5 linked regions of the Sulfolobus islandicus Y.N.15.51 genome follow. The main gene of each other region encodes a partner of the protein of the gene in region 5 in a complex. Links are inferred from orthologs where the notes say so. Each region holds a gene or a part of one and is shown on either strand. Other genes may lie near its edges.

Region 1 (2,678 bases), 410 kb from region 5 along the record:
TGAACAGAACAGTTTAGTTTTCAACGCGGTTATGTGAACATGAACTTCCAATCCTATTTTTACATCATCATCCACATCTCATCACCCAAATGCTCTATCTCCAGCGTCTCCGAGACCAGGCAAAATATAGCCTTTATTATTAAGTTCAGGGTCAATTGTAACTGTGAAAAGGTAAATAAATGGATATTTAGAGAGAATTTTGTTGGCTCCATATTCTGAAGAAATTATTGACACAATATATATTCTTTTAGGATTGGCTCTCACAACTTCTTCAAGTACTTTTAACATAGTACTTGCTGTTGCAATCATGGGATCTGCAATTATTACGTTATCAACTTTAGCTCTTATATTTGGTATTTTTTTGTAGTATATGTAAACGTCCATATCTTTTGGTACTTCTTTCCCATCGACTTCTACTCTACTTGCCCCTATCACACCTTGTCTCGCTTTAGGAAATGCCTTAAGTAAACCCTCAACTAAGGGTACTGCGGCTCTTAATATGTTTATAATGACTATGTTGTTTAGGTCTGTTATATCTATCCCTTTAGTTCTAGCACCTAATGGCGTTTCAACTTCAACTATTTCGTAATCTAATGTATTTGCTATTTCGTACCCCAGTATTCTCCCTAATCTTACCAGATTTTTCCTAAAGTTAATTTGATCGGTATTTTTATCTCTAAGTTGCGTTAATATATGTAATGTTAAAGGTTTATCGATTACGTATAATGGCATTAGTTTTTGTTACCTCTTAGTTGTTATTTTTCTAGCTTCCCTCTCTGTCTCTCTTAATATTAGAATATCACCTACTCTTACTGGTCCCTTTACGTTTCTGGTAAGTATTCTCCCTTTATCCCTACCCTCTAATACCCTTACTCTTACTTGGGTAACTTCTCCAGTTACACCAGTCCTATCTAAAATTTGGATAACTTCCGCGGGAAATCCAAATTCTTCTATTATAGATGAACTTTGTGATTGCTGGGTTTTTTCACTCATTTTTCCACCAGCTATTACTATGAACAATTCACTTAAATACTTCACCCATATTGTTTATTTGTGGTTTAAATGCCTACTACTAGGCAATGTAGTTTCTGTGGTCACGAAATACCTCCAGGAACTGGATTAATGTATGTAAGGAATGATGGTACAATCTTATGGTTTTGTTCAAGTAAGTGTAGGAAATCAATGTTAAAGTATCATAGAGATCCAAAGAAGTATAAATGGACTACTAGATACATGAAGGTTCGATGAAAAATGGTTATGCAAAGGACATTTGTAATGATAAAGCCGGATGGAGTTAAGAGAGGATTAATAGGGGAAATAATTAGTAGATTTGAGAAAAGAGGATTAAAAATTGTATCTCTTAAAATGGTGAAAATGTCAAGGGACATAGCTGAAAAATTATATGATGAGCACAAAGGAAAAAGTTTCTTTGAAGAACTTGTAAATTATGTGACCTCCGGTCCAGTAGTATGTATGGTGATAGAAGGTGATGATGTAGTACAAGTGATAAGGCGAATGATTGGTAATACGGATCCTAAAGAAGCTCCTCCTGGCACTATAAGAGGGGATTACGCGTTATCTAAGTCAGAAAACGTCATTCATGCGTCTGATTCTATCGAAAAAGCTCAGCGGGAGATGTCGTTATTTTTCGATAAATCAGATCTGTAATCCTAATCCATATAAAGGATCTTCTTTTCTCTTTATTCTTATTATTTCTTTTATTACTTCCCTCATATCATCTGTAATAGAACTTGGATACTTATTGGTCAATATCTCAAGGTCTTCTTTAGGCACGTCTGTGTATAAAATGTCTCCCTCATTTATATGTCTTCCTATCATTACATTGCCTTTAATTGATATTGCAACTTCCATTCCTTTAGTAGCCCTTTCGAGACTCTTCTTATTATCTTGGATTTGTAGTACCTCACCAACTCTCCTTCCATCTTCCTTAATTAAAGGATACTTGGGTCTTATGACACCTCCTATCACTTCAATACCTACTACTACTGGATCACTACGTCTAAATACATAACCCGGTAAGATCTTTATTTTACCTGGTAATATCAAAGTGTCAAATGTACGCCTTTTCTCTGCTTCTCTTATTTCATTTATATGCTTCTTGATATCTTCAATTAATTGATAAATTATTTCGTTATATAATATTTTTACTCCACTAGTATCAATTCCTTGTAACAATTTTACTCTAAAAGCAGCGATAATTCCATATTCCTTTGATCTTTGAGCTACTATACTCGCTTCTATAACGTCTCTTTTCGAAATTGGTCCTATATCTGCTAGCCTTATTGGTATCCCTTCACGCTGTAAAGCGCTAATTAAGGCCTCTAATGTTCCTAAACTATCCGCCTTGAGTACTATTCCATTAATATCACTGTAGAGTCTAACTTCCTTAATTTCCTCTTCTATCTGCTGTTTATATTGCTCAACTTTAGACTCGTCTTCTATCACATAAAGTGGCGATCCAGCTAAGGCTTCCTCTAAATTAGGTGCAGATATCTTCACTCCAGCTGCCGCATATACTTCATCTATCGGCGTTAAATCATATTTGCTTAATTTCATATCTTGTAATGGTCTAGGTACAAATATTCCCCTAACTTTAGTTATAATAATGCCGTTAATACCTCCTAATATTATAGTATCATTTTTCTTAAGAACTCCAT
Region 2 (2,790 bases), 560 kb from region 5 along the record:
AAAATAAGAGGAATGCTAGAGAAGGGTGCCAATAGGGATGATCCTAGGCTACCAACTTTGGCTGGACTCAGAAGAAGGGGAATCTTACCAGATACTATTAAAGATGTGATAATTGATGTTGGAGTAAAGGTAACTGATGCTACTATAAGTTTCGAAAACATTGCTGCGATTAATAGGAAAAAATTAGATCCAGTAGCTAAAAGAATAATGTTCATAAAAGATGGGGAAGAGTTTGCCATTGAGCTACCTCAAACGTTGAAAGCTAAGATACCCTTAATTCCTTCTAAACAAGAGGAAGTGGATAGAACTATCATTGTTAATTCTGGTGATAAAATTTTGATAGAATCTATCGATGCAGAGGATGGTAGCGTATTGAGGTTAATGGAGTTGTGTAATGTCAGAGTTGATAAGCGTAATCGTAAGCTTGTTTTTCACAGTAAGACGTTAGATGAGGCTAAGAAAGTCAATGCAAGAATAGTTCAATGGGTAAAATCGGACGAAAAAGTTCCAGTAATAGTAGAAAAAGCGGAAAGAGATGATATAAAAATAATAAATGGTTATGCAGAAAGAATTGTAAAGGATTTGGAGATAGATGAAATTGTGCAATTTTATAGATTTGGATTTGTAAGAGTGGACAAGAAAGACGGTAATATGGTCTCTGTAATCTTTTCACACGATTAATCTCCTCCATGTAATCCAAGGAGATTTTTATTATCGATTTAACGTTATACCTATCATTTAAGTGGCACATGAGAGGAACATAGATAGTGTCATCATTAAGCTATTTATATTTCTATATTAAAATAAGGCATATAATAACTTTATCTTAGTATCTTCTCGACCCAGAGATTAGCCTCAATTAATGAAATTATATACAAATGACGACACTATCGGAACATAGAACAAAAACTCTCAATATAAATATAGAAATTTATATTTATAGACTCCAAAACCTGGATGACACCTATCTCCACCTAAAAGGGCTAAGCTTTTGCTTTATTCTATAGTAAACTTTATTTTTTGCTAATACTTTTAAAGAGTTGCGTGACGAAACTAGAGGAGGATGAACGCGATGTCAAAAGCTAGTTATGTTAAGTTTGAAGTACCGCAAGATCTAGCAGATAAGGTATTGGAGGCAGTAAGAAAAGCTAAGGAAAGTGGAAAAATAAAGAAAGGTACAAATGAGACAACAAAAGCAGTAGAAAGGGGACAAGCTAAATTAGTAGTTATTGCTGAAGATGTACAACCAGAGGAAATAGTTGCACACTTACCATTGCTATGCGATGAGAAAAAGATACCTTATGTGTACGTTTCCTCTAAAAAAGCTTTAGGTGAAGCTTGTGGGTTGCAAGTGGCTACAGCATCTGCTGCTATCTTAGAGCCTGGCGAGGCTAAGGATTTAGTTGACGAAATAGTTAAGAGAGTAAACGAAATTAAAGGTAAAACTTCAAGTTAAATCCAACAATATTTTTTACCAGTAAACTTATTTTGTTTTTAGTCCTATCTAATAATTAGTTATGGGCCCGTAGCTTAGCCAGGTAGAGTGCTGGGCTCCAGATATTAATGCTAGACATTGGGTCTAAAGACCCTTTATGGGGATGAAGTGTATCTGGAGAGGAGAGACCCAGTGGTCGCGGGTTCGAGTCCCGCCGGGCCCATACATCTAAACGAAAAAGAAGACAGACTTTAATTTTTGTCAAGTTATCTAATTGTTGATGAACTGGGACGAAAGGAGAATAAAAATCGTTGAAGAATTAAGAAAAAATGGCATTGAGCCATATCCTCATAAATACGAAATAACACATTTAATCAAAGATATTAAGCTTCTTGCATCATCACAAGGTAACAAATCCCATGAGCCATTTATGTTTAATATATCTACAGCAGGGCGTGTAGCTAATATCAGAAGGCATGGAAAAGCATCATTTGTAGATATATTTGATGAAGGTGAGAAATTACAAATATATATGAGGGTTGATGAGCTTAAAGAGAAATATGACAGATTCTTCACATACGTTGGTAGAGGGGATATAATAGGTGTAAGAGGTGATTTATTTTATACCATGAAGGGAGAATTAAGCCTACTCGTAAAGGATTACCAATTATTATCGAAAGCCCTTATAGAACCTCCAGATTGGTCTAAACTTTCCCCAGAATTTAGATATGCGCATAGATATGTGGATTTCCTCTATAATGATAGTGCTAGGAAGGCTATGGAAATAAGATATATGATCATAAGAGAAATTAGAGAGTTTCTCTATTCTAAAGGCTTTATTGAAGTTGAAACGCCTATTGTTCAACCAGTATATGGTGGGGCATTAGCAAAACCGTTTAAAACACATGTAAATTACTTAAACGAAGATTGGTACTTAAGAATAGCATTAGAATTGTACTTAAAAAGGTATATAATAGGCGGATTTAACAAAGTTTTCGAAATAGGAAAGGTCTTTAGAAACGAAGATATTGATGTAACTCATAACCCTGAGTTTACTCTCTTAGAGCTCTATTGGGCATACGCTGACTACAATGATATAATGAATTTAACTGAAGATCTACTTAAAAGTGTGATCAAAAGGGTTACAAATAGTACTAAGGTAGCATATGGAAAATATGAAATAGACTTTGAAGCTCCCTTCAAGAGAATCAGTATGTATGATTCTTTATCTGAAATTTTAGGCAAGAACGTTGAAAATATGAGTGATGATGAACTTAAGGAGCTAATGAAAAAATATAATCTAATTCCTAGAGGAAACCAGTATGTTAGAGGTCTAATGATAGAGAAATTATTCG
Region 3 (3,023 bases), 310 kb from region 5 along the record:
TGAACCAATTATAAATTACTGTGAGTTCAAATAAGCTAATTAGCTGGTTCAGAAGGCTTAGGGAGGACTGGAATAGAATAATTACAGTAGCTAGGAAACCGGATAGGAACTTTTTCTCACTTAACCTTAAAGTTACTTTATTAGTATTAGTCGTAGTAGGTGTATTAGCTTACATAATTCAACTTGCATTGACATTAATTGGGGTGTAATTTTGTGGAAAAACCGAATATGAGAAATTATTATGCTGTAAAAGTTGTTGGAGGGCAAGAAATAAATGTAGCTTTAATGTTAGAAGAGAGAATAAAAACTAATAATATTAAAGGAATATATGCAATAATTGTTCCACCCAATTTGAAAGGATATGTAGTTCTGGAGGCAGAGGGTTTGCATATAGTTAAACCATTAATTGCTGGGATAAGGAATGCAAGAGGACTTGCACAAGGTTTACTACCTAGAGATGAGGTACTAAAAATTGTATCTAAGAAAACCATAGGTCCAACCGTAAAACCTGGGGATGTAGTAGAAGTAATTTCTGGTCCCTTTAGGGGTACTCAGGCTCAAGTGGTAAGAGTTGAGGAAGCTAAAGGAGAGGTAGTGTTAAATATTTTAGAATCAGCATTTCCATTACAAGTCACAGTTCCTTTAGATCAAATTAAGGTGTCTAAAAGGTGAAGTAAATGCCCACAAAGTCTATAAAAATAATGGTAGAAGGAGGTAATGTTAAGCCAGGTCCACCATTAGCACCAACACTTTCGCAGTTAGGACTAAATGTCGGGGAGGTTGTCAAGAAATTAAATGAGGCTACAAGTAGTTTTAAAGGCATGTCAGTTCCAGTAACAATAGAAGTTGATAGTAATACTAAGAAATACGAAATAAAAGTTGGAATACCTACTACTACTGCATTGCTATTAAAAGAAGCTGGAGCTAGCGAACCATCTGGAGACCCTGCACACAAAAAGATAGGTAATTTATCATTGGAACAAGTAATTAAAATCGTGATTATGAAAAAGCCGGGGTTAACTACGAAATCATTAAAGGCTGCAGTTAAGAGTATGCTAGGTACAGCTAAATCTATTGGAGTAACTGTGGAAAATAAAGACCCTAAAGAACTAGTAAAAGAAGTGGAAGAAGGTAAATATGATGATTTATTAGCAAAATATGAGAATGAATGGAATGAGGTGAAAGAGTAAAATGCCAATCGTTGATAGAAGTAATATTGAAGATTCCCTTAAGCTGGCATTATCTCCCGAAAACAACCCCAAGAGAAATTTTGTCCAGAGCGTAGAGATAATAGTTACATTTAAAGAAGTTGATATGAAAAAGGGGGACCTGAAGCTAAGAGAAATAGTGGTATTACCTAAGCCTCCAGAAAAGTCAAAGAAAGTTTTAGTAGTCCCAACTATTCAGCAGTTAGAGTACGCAAAGAAAGCTGAACCTAATACAATTTTAACCAAAGAAGAATTACAAAGACTACAAGGAAATAAGAGGGCAATTAAAAAATTAGCTCGTCAAAATGATTGGTTTCTAATAGCTCCAGATTCGATGGCTTTGGTAGGTAGAATATTAGGCCCAGCTTTAGGTCCCAGAGGAAAATTCCCAACACCATTACCGAATACTGCAGATATATCAGAGTATATACTGAGATTTAAAAGATCAACTTTAGTTAAGACTAAAGATCAACCCCAAACACAAGCATTCATAGGCACTGAGAACCAACAAATTGCAGATTTAGCTGAAAATGCACTGGCAGTACTAAACGTAATAGAATCTAAAGGATACGCCCAAAAGATAAGGAATATATATGTAAAAACTACTATGGGTAAGGTAGTAAAAGTAGAGTTAAGGTGAAAAGATTGGCTCTAGCCTTGAAGCAGAAAAAAGTTGCCAGTTGGAAGCTTGAAGAAGTTAAGGAATTAACTGAGCTTATTAAAAATAGTAATACTATACTAATTGGAAGCCTCGAAGGTTTCCCAGCAGACAAATTACACGAAATTAGGAAGAAATTAAGAGGAAAAGCTATAATAAAGGTAACTAAGAACACTTTATTCAAGATAGCTGCTAAAAATGCTGGTATAAGTACAGAAAAACTTGAGCAATATTTAACTGGTCCAAACGTCTTCATATTTACTAAAGATAACCCATTCCTAACTAACATGTTCTTCGAAAATTATAAACTGAGAAGGTACGCCATGCCAGGGGATAAGGCTGAAGAGGAGGTTATAATTCCTGCGGGAGATACTGGAATGCCTGCTGGACCAATATTAAGTGTGTTTGGAAAGTTAAAGGTACAAACGAAGGTACAAGATGGTAAGGTACACGTAGTAAAAGATACCGTAGTAGCAAAACCTGGTGATGTAATTCCGACAGAAGCTTTACCAATTTTACAGAAACTTGGAATAATGCCAGTGTACGTCAAATTAAAAATAAAAGTAGCATATCATGAGGGTTTAGTAATTCCTGCAGAAAATCTAAAACTTAATTTAGAAGGTTATAGGAGTAATATAGCTGAAGCTTATAGGAACGCATTTACTCTTGCAGTAGAGATAGCATATCCAGTTCCTGATGTATTAAAGTTTACAATAAACAAGATATTTAAGAATGCGATTACGTTAGCATCTGAGATAGGATACCTTACACCAGAATCAGCCCAAGCAGTAATATCTAAAGCTGTTGCTAAAGCATATGCATTGGCTACAGCTATAAGTGGAAAAGTAGATTTAGGAGTAAAATTACCTTCAGCACAACAGACCCAAACCCAACAATCAACAGCTGAAGAGAAGAAAGAAGAAAAGAAAGAAGAAGAAAAGAAAGGACCAAGCGAAGAAGAAATTGGAAGTGGACTTGCATCCTTATTTGGATGATAAAAATTTATATAACCTAAGACAAAAATGTGGAGTGTGAATAACAATGGAGTACATATATGCGAGTCTCCTATTACACTCAGCCAAGAAGGAAATAAATGAAGATACACTAAAGAATATACTAACTGCAGCTGGAATAAGCGTAGATGAGGTAAGATTAAA
Region 4 (2,800 bases), 310 kb from region 5 along the record:
AATACTAGAACAGATTTCAGAACAGAACAGACGCGATTTCAAAATACAAATAAGAGAGAGAGGATGGAAATGAGTAGAAATAAACCAGTAGCTAAGAAATTTAGATTAGCCAAAGCATTAAAAGCAAACTCTCCAATACCAATATGGATAGTGTTAAAGACCCGTGGAAGAGTTAGGTATAATCCCTTTAGAAGGAATTGGAGGAGAAATGATCTAAAGGTGTAAAAAATGAAAGAGAAGGATAATTTTGAAATGGTAATTAATCTGAGAAAAATAAAAACTGGAAAAAGGACTGGAAGAAGTAAGAGGGCAGTGAAATTCGTAAGAAAAATTGTGGCAAGGCACTTTAACGCGGATAAGGTAGTAATAGATCCACTGTTAGCTAAGTCAATATCTAAAAACGGAAATGATAAGGTAGTTAGTAAAGTTAGAGTAGTAGTTAGTAAGGTAGGAGAAAAAATATATCTTGTAAGACTTGCTATTAAAAGTAGATGAATCTGCAAAGGTTATCAATTTTTGGAACAGATAATATAGGGGTCTATATTTATACTAATAATAAATATACAGTAGTACCTAGAGGATTAGATAGTGAAACAAAAGAAAATATTGTTCAAATATTAGGAACTGAGTTAATAGAAGCGGAGATATCCAGAAGTTTTCTTTTAGGTATTTTTATAAGTGGTAATGATAACGGCATTCTTTTACCTAAATCCACAATTGATGATGAGTTCAGATTTCTGAAGGAGAATCTTAGGGACTGCAGAGTTGAGGTTCTTAATTCAAAAGTAACCGCGTTGGGAAACACAATACTCACAAATAATAAGGCAGCATTAATTTATCCTGAATTTAATGATATTGAAGAAAAGATAATAAAAGAGACCTTAGGCGTTGAAGAGATAAGAAGAGGAAAAATAGCCCAAATGATAACCGTAGGTTCTGTAGGAGTTGTAACAAATAAAGGCGGATTAGTACATGTAGATACAAGTGAGAAAGAACTAAAAGAACTGGAAAAATTATTCAGCGTAAAGATAGATATAGGCACGGTAAATTTTGGAAGCGTCTTCATTAGAAGTGGACTAGTCGCAAACGATAAAGGAACGTTAGTAGGTGCGTCAACTACGGGTCCAGAGATTTTAAGAATTCAAAAAGCATTAGGTGAATGAGATGAGTGAAATAAAGTTTTACCTTGTCAAAGGATCTGCCCTATTTGGAGAGTCCCACTATCCAGAGAAGAGAAAATTTGTAAAAATAGTTAGAGCACTGAATGAAAAACAAGCAATTGAGTATATTTATTCGTATTTTGGTAGTAAAAATAAGATAAAACGATATAACATAAAGATAGAGCAAATAAGTGAAATAAAAGAAGAAGAAATTCCAGATAGAAGGATAAGAGAATTAGCAAAGATTGATAAAATTATAATGTGATGAGACATGAGTCAAGGACAAGGAGGTATAACGTTAGACGATTTAATAGCGCAAGCAGATTACTTAAAAAGGTACATAGATTCATTACAGAGAACTCAATTAGAATTACTAGAGTCAATAAATTCAATAGATTCTGCAAAACAAGCCATAGAGACGATAAAGAGTGGAAATAAAGAAATGTTAGTCTTCATAGATAGGAAAGGATATCTTTTAGCCAAAGTAGGGGGTGTAGTAGGGGATAAGGTAACTGTCCATTTAGGTTTATCTTACTACGCGGAAGTAGATCTAGATTCAGCTATAAAAATTCTTGATAAAAGAAAAGATGAGATAAGTAAAGCAGCACAAAATCTAAATAATGAACTTCAAAAAGCTGCTAGTACATACAATCAGATAGTTGACATACTAAATCAAATACAGCAAGCTGCCGCTAGGAGACAACAAGGTGAATAAATTGTTTTGATAAAATAAAGAAAGCTTTTTCTAATTTTGTAGATAAATTAAAGGGAGAGCAAGAAGAAACAGAAAAGATCGAACAAAATATACCTACGCAGAGTATTGGTAGTAATCAACAGCAAACTAGTAATAACGTAACGAATCAATCAACAACCAGTGAAGTAAAGGAAGAAAGTAAAGAAGAGGAGAAGAAGAGTGGCGGAAGTATTTTTGATGTTTTCAGATACAAAGAAATCAAAGAGAAAGATATTGAGGATTTCATAGAGGAATTAAGATATCAGCTACTTGAAAGTGATGTTTCTTTTGAAGTTGCCGAGAAAATTCTTGAAGATCTGAAAGAAAACATAATCGGTAAAAAGGTAAGGCGAAGTGAAGATCTTGAAAGAATAGTAAAAGATTCTTTAAAAAAATCCATCACCGAAATAATAACAAAAAATAAACCAATGAATGTATTAGAAGAAATAAAGAAATCAACGAAACCTTATATAATAATATTTTTCGGAATAAATGGAGTAGGTAAAACTACAACTATTGCTAAGTTTGCATATATACTTAAAAAAAATGGTTTATCGTGTATTATCTCAGCTTCAGATACGTTTAGAGCTGCAGCACAAGAACAATTGGAAATCCATGCAAGAAACTTGGAGATACCTTTAATCAAAGGCAAATATGGAGGAGACCCTGCCTCAGTTGCTTATGACACAATAAGGGCAGCTAAAAGCAGAGGAATAGATGTTGTATTAATTGATACTGCAGGAAGAATGCACACAGATACTGATTTAGTAAATGAACTAAAGAGAGTTGTTAATATCACCAGACCAAATCTGAAAATATTAGTTTTAGACTCTCTAGGTGGAAACGACGCATTGGAACAAGCTAAATATTTTGAAAATAATGTTGGATTCGATCTAGTAATATTGAC
Region 5 (2,877 bases):
TTGGGATATAGAAGGAGAATCTTATATAATAGGGATAAAGAAGTCTACATGATGTTTCCTTTTCCACGCTATAAGCCCTTAAATGTTGTTCTTTTTTTGTCTATATTTGATATTGAAAATTCTCTTCTTGAAATTACGTTAAAACTTTCATTTATACTTAGAGTCACAAATACATTTAGAGTCAATAAAATTTACTGGATAACAGATTCCGTAAATTCTACTAAATTAGAAAAAATAATTAAAGATGTTACAAAATATGCTCTTTTACCTCCGTATCTTAAAAAATATGTTCCTATAAGTCGTAATTTAAAGAAAGTTGGTTTAATGAGTCCCTTGGCAATACCATATCACCTTATTTTTAAACAAGTTGTTGAAGGCGAGATAAGATTAGGCTTTAAGGGTGATTTCGGTTTAAAAAAGAGAATAAATTCATCATCAAAGTCCATTCTGATTACTGACTCCCTAAAAGTTGGTTATATCGATTATAGTGGTTTCTATTATAGCGGAGTTAAAAACGAGTTTGTAGACTTTAACAAGATACTCAACTTTGATAATCTTATAATTGCAAGTAGGAATGGAAAAAATCCCTTAAAAGCAAAGGAAGAGTTGGCCAACTTGTACAGTAAATATGGCCTTACTTTGCTTATTGGACCACCAGCTGGAAATCTATTACAAAGGTTAGGTAAACAATATTTGGATAAGTCATATAACTTTGTTATTAAACAAGGAGTTTTAGATATAAGGGCGGAAGAGGCATTGGCTTATTCTCTGTCTATTCTAAACCTTCTGTTAAGTTAGATTTATAATGCTTGAGTGATAGGTGAAATAGCAATTAGCGGGGATTAAGAATGGGTCATCGAAAGTTAGCCTCACCTAGACGTGGATCAGCTGGTCTTAGACCTAGGAAAAGATCATCTGAGTTATTACCAACACCTAGAACATGGCCACAAATAAATTCGCCGAATCCAAAATTGTTGGGCTTTGTGGGATATAAGGTTGGCATGTCACATGTTTTTATGATTGATGATTGGCCTAACTCTCCTACTAATGGTAAAGAGATATATATGCCAGTTACAGTTCTAGAAGTACCTCCAATTATACCGTTGGCTTTGAGAGCTTATGCAGTGGATGGTAAAGGCGAACCAAACGTAATAACAGAATATTGGTCTCCCTCTTCTTTACAGTTCTTAGATATTACGAGAAGAATTCATTCTCTTTCATCCTTTTTGAAAAATGATGAAAGTAAAAAGAAGTTTGAGGAAAAGTTTGGTAGTAAGTTAGATCTTATCAAATCTAACCTGGATAGAATAGTCTATTTTAGGCTCTTGGTAGCTACACAACCTAGGAAGATACCATCATTAGGTAAAAAAGTGCCAGATTTAGTAGAGATCCAGATAGGTGGAGGAGAAAAGAAAGCACAACTAGATTATGCACTAAACGTTTTAGGAAAAGAAATTTCAATTAAAGACGTTTTCAAGGAGGGTCAACTAATAGATGTAGTAGGAGTTACTAAGGGCAAAGGTTTCGCTGGTGTAATAAAAAGGTACAGTGTAGTAGAATTACCTAGATGGCATAAGCATAGAAAAGGAAGTAGGAAAATAGGTACTAGAGGTCCGTCTTTAGGGACACCTAGCTATACACCTCAGCCAGGTCAGTTAGGTTTTCACAGAAGAACAGAATATAATAAGAGAATTATAAAAATTGGTGATGATCCTAAGGAGATAAATCCCGCAGGTGGTTTTGTAAGGTACGGAATAGTTAGGAACACGTATATTTTGTTGGAAGGTTCTATATTAGGTTCAAAGAAAAGGCCGATATTCTTAAGAGAGGCTGTTAGACCTTCTTATGTTTTTGAAAACGCTCCTAAGATAACTTATGTTAACCTTTTAAGTAAGCAAGGGTGAAAGTAAATGTATTTAGAACTAGTTAAGAAAAACTCTGTGATTTTAGATAAAGATGGAAATAAGGTAAAAGAGGTAGAGTTACCTTTCATTTTTTCGTTTCCGGTAAGAAAAGATATAATAAGAAGAGTATTTTTAGCAGAGTTTACACATTCTCTGCAACCAAAAGGCAGAGATCCTATGGCAGGCAAAAGAACATCAGCTGAGAGTTTTGGAATAAATCTAGGTATGGCCAGAGTTCCTAGAGTTAAAAACTCTGGAGAAGCTGCCTTAGCACCTAATACCGTAGGTGGTAGGTTAACATTTCCGCCTTCGGTAGACAAAAAGCTTGTAGAAGAGGTGAACGATAAGGAGAAACAATTGGCAGTAATTAGTGCGTTAAGCGCTACAGCAGACAAAGTTTTCGTTAAGGCTAGGGGACATGTATTTAAAGATTCAGTAAGTTTTCCTATAGTAGTAACTGATGATATTGTTAGTTTAAAAACTGCAAGCGAGGTTGAAGAATTTTTAGAGAAGATAGGTGTTTATGATGATGTAAAGAGAGTAAAAGAGAGGATTAGGATAAGGGCTGGAAAGGGCAAAATGAGGGGTAGAAAATATAAGGAATCAATAGGCCCACTAATAATAGTACACGACAGTAATTCTCCAATAGTTAAGGCAGCACGAAACATAGCTGGAGTTGACGTAGTTAACGCTAAAGATGTAAGCGTTATTCATCTGGCTCCAGGTGCACATTCAGGCAGGCTTACTATTTATACTGAAACTAGCATAAAGATTTTAGATGAGCGATTGAGTAAGAGGTTGGTGAGTTAGAATGATTCAAATGGCTTTAGCTACAGAGAAAGCATTAAAACTTATTGAGTCCTATAATACACTTACATTAATAGTAGATAAGAGTGATACAAGGGATGACATTAAGAAATCTGTTGAGAGATTATTTAGTGTTAAGGTGGTAAAAGTTAACGTAGTTATAACA

What was found.
Region 1: YN1551_RS06950 (region 5) and YN1551_RS04535 share a complex: the UniProt entries of both Methanocaldococcus jannaschii proteins name them as parts of the 50S ribosomal subunit. The link is inferred for Sulfolobus islandicus Y.N.15.51 from one-to-one orthologs.
Region 2: YN1551_RS06950 (region 5) and rpl7ae share a complex: the UniProt entries of both Methanocaldococcus jannaschii proteins name them as parts of the 50S ribosomal subunit. The link is inferred for Sulfolobus islandicus Y.N.15.51 from one-to-one orthologs.
Region 3: YN1551_RS06950 (region 5) and YN1551_RS05090 share a complex: the UniProt entries of both Methanocaldococcus jannaschii proteins name them as parts of the 50S ribosomal subunit. The link is inferred for Sulfolobus islandicus Y.N.15.51 from one-to-one orthologs.
Region 4: YN1551_RS06950 (region 5) and rpl18a share a complex: the UniProt entries of both Methanocaldococcus jannaschii proteins name them as parts of the 50S ribosomal subunit. The link is inferred for Sulfolobus islandicus Y.N.15.51 from one-to-one orthologs.

Annotation. Positions count from the first base shown.
Region 1 is NC_012623.1:840,295-842,972, reverse strand. What follows is about bases 4-2,655. They hold YN1551_RS04535 (50S ribosomal protein L24e), read left to right. Parts: upstream 4-1,062; coding sequence 1,063-1,248; downstream 1,249-2,655. Other genes in these bases: infB (translation initiation factor IF-2), read right to left, coding at 1,657-2,655; ndk (nucleoside-diphosphate kinase), read left to right, coding at 1,252-1,668; YN1551_RS04540 (30S ribosomal protein S28e), read right to left, coding at 742-993; upp (uracil phosphoribosyltransferase), read right to left, coding at 82-732; gatB (Asp-tRNA(Asn)/Glu-tRNA(Gln) amidotransferase subunit GatB), read right to left, coding at 4-75. Outside these bases: more of gatB, read right to left, coding at 1-3; more of infB, read right to left, coding at 2,656-2,678. UniProt on the Methanocaldococcus jannaschii protein: Binds to the 23S rRNA.
Region 2 is NC_012623.1:688,725-691,514, reverse strand. The notes cover bases 1-2,764. They hold rpl7ae (50S ribosomal protein L7Ae), read left to right. Parts: upstream 1-1,072; coding sequence 1,073-1,456; downstream 1,457-2,764. Other genes in these bases: lysS (lysine--tRNA ligase), read left to right, coding at 1,716-2,764; YN1551_RS03675 (glutamate--tRNA ligase), read left to right, coding at 1-681. In the rest of the region: more of lysS, read left to right, coding at 2,765-2,790. UniProt on the Methanocaldococcus jannaschii protein: Multifunctional RNA-binding protein that recognizes the K-turn motif in ribosomal RNA, the RNA component of RNase P, box H/ACA, box C/D and box C'/D' sRNAs.
Region 3 is NC_012623.1:936,726-939,748, reverse strand. Bases 23-3,019 are described here. They hold YN1551_RS05090 (50S ribosomal protein L1), read left to right. Parts: upstream 23-1,191; coding sequence 1,192-1,848; downstream 1,849-3,019. Other genes in these bases: rpl12p (50S ribosomal protein P1), read left to right, coding at 2,908-3,019; YN1551_RS05085 (50S ribosomal protein L10), read left to right, coding at 1,845-2,861; YN1551_RS05095 (50S ribosomal protein L11), read left to right, coding at 678-1,190; YN1551_RS05100 (transcription elongation factor Spt5), read left to right, coding at 214-672; YN1551_RS05105 (protein translocase SEC61 complex subunit gamma), read left to right, coding at 23-209. Also shown: more of YN1551_RS05105, read left to right, coding at 21-22; more of rpl12p, read left to right, coding at 3,020-3,023. UniProt on the Methanocaldococcus jannaschii protein: Probably involved in E site tRNA release. Binds directly to 23S rRNA. Protein L1 is also a translational repressor protein, it controls the translation of its operon by binding to its mRNA.
Region 4 is NC_012623.1:939,908-942,707, reverse strand. What follows is about bases 21-2,794. They hold rpl18a (50S ribosomal protein L18Ae), read left to right. Parts: upstream 21-1,164; coding sequence 1,165-1,425; downstream 1,426-2,794. Other genes in these bases: ftsY (signal recognition particle-docking protein FtsY), read left to right, coding at 1,980-2,794; pfdA (prefoldin subunit alpha), read left to right, coding at 1,432-1,875; YN1551_RS05125 (translation initiation factor IF-6), read left to right, coding at 492-1,163; YN1551_RS05130 (50S ribosomal protein L31e), read left to right, coding at 229-495; YN1551_RS05135 (50S ribosomal protein L39e), read left to right, coding at 70-225. Also shown: more of YN1551_RS05140, read left to right, coding at 1-20; more of ftsY, read left to right, coding at 2,795-2,800.
Region 5 is NC_012623.1:1,246,449-1,249,325, reverse strand. What follows is about bases 26-2,876. They hold YN1551_RS06950 (50S ribosomal protein L3), read left to right. Parts: upstream 26-848; coding sequence 849-1,904; downstream 1,905-2,876. Other genes in these bases: YN1551_RS06940 (50S ribosomal protein L23), read left to right, coding at 2,716-2,876; rpl4p (50S ribosomal protein L4), read left to right, coding at 1,911-2,714; YN1551_RS06955 (putative RNA uridine N3 methyltransferase), read left to right, coding at 49-798; ileS (isoleucine--tRNA ligase), read left to right, coding at 26-52. In the rest of the region: more of ileS, read left to right, coding at 1-25; more of YN1551_RS06940, read left to right, coding at 2,877-2,877. UniProt on the Methanocaldococcus jannaschii protein: One of the primary rRNA binding proteins, it binds directly near the 3'-end of the 23S rRNA, where it nucleates assembly of the 50S subunit.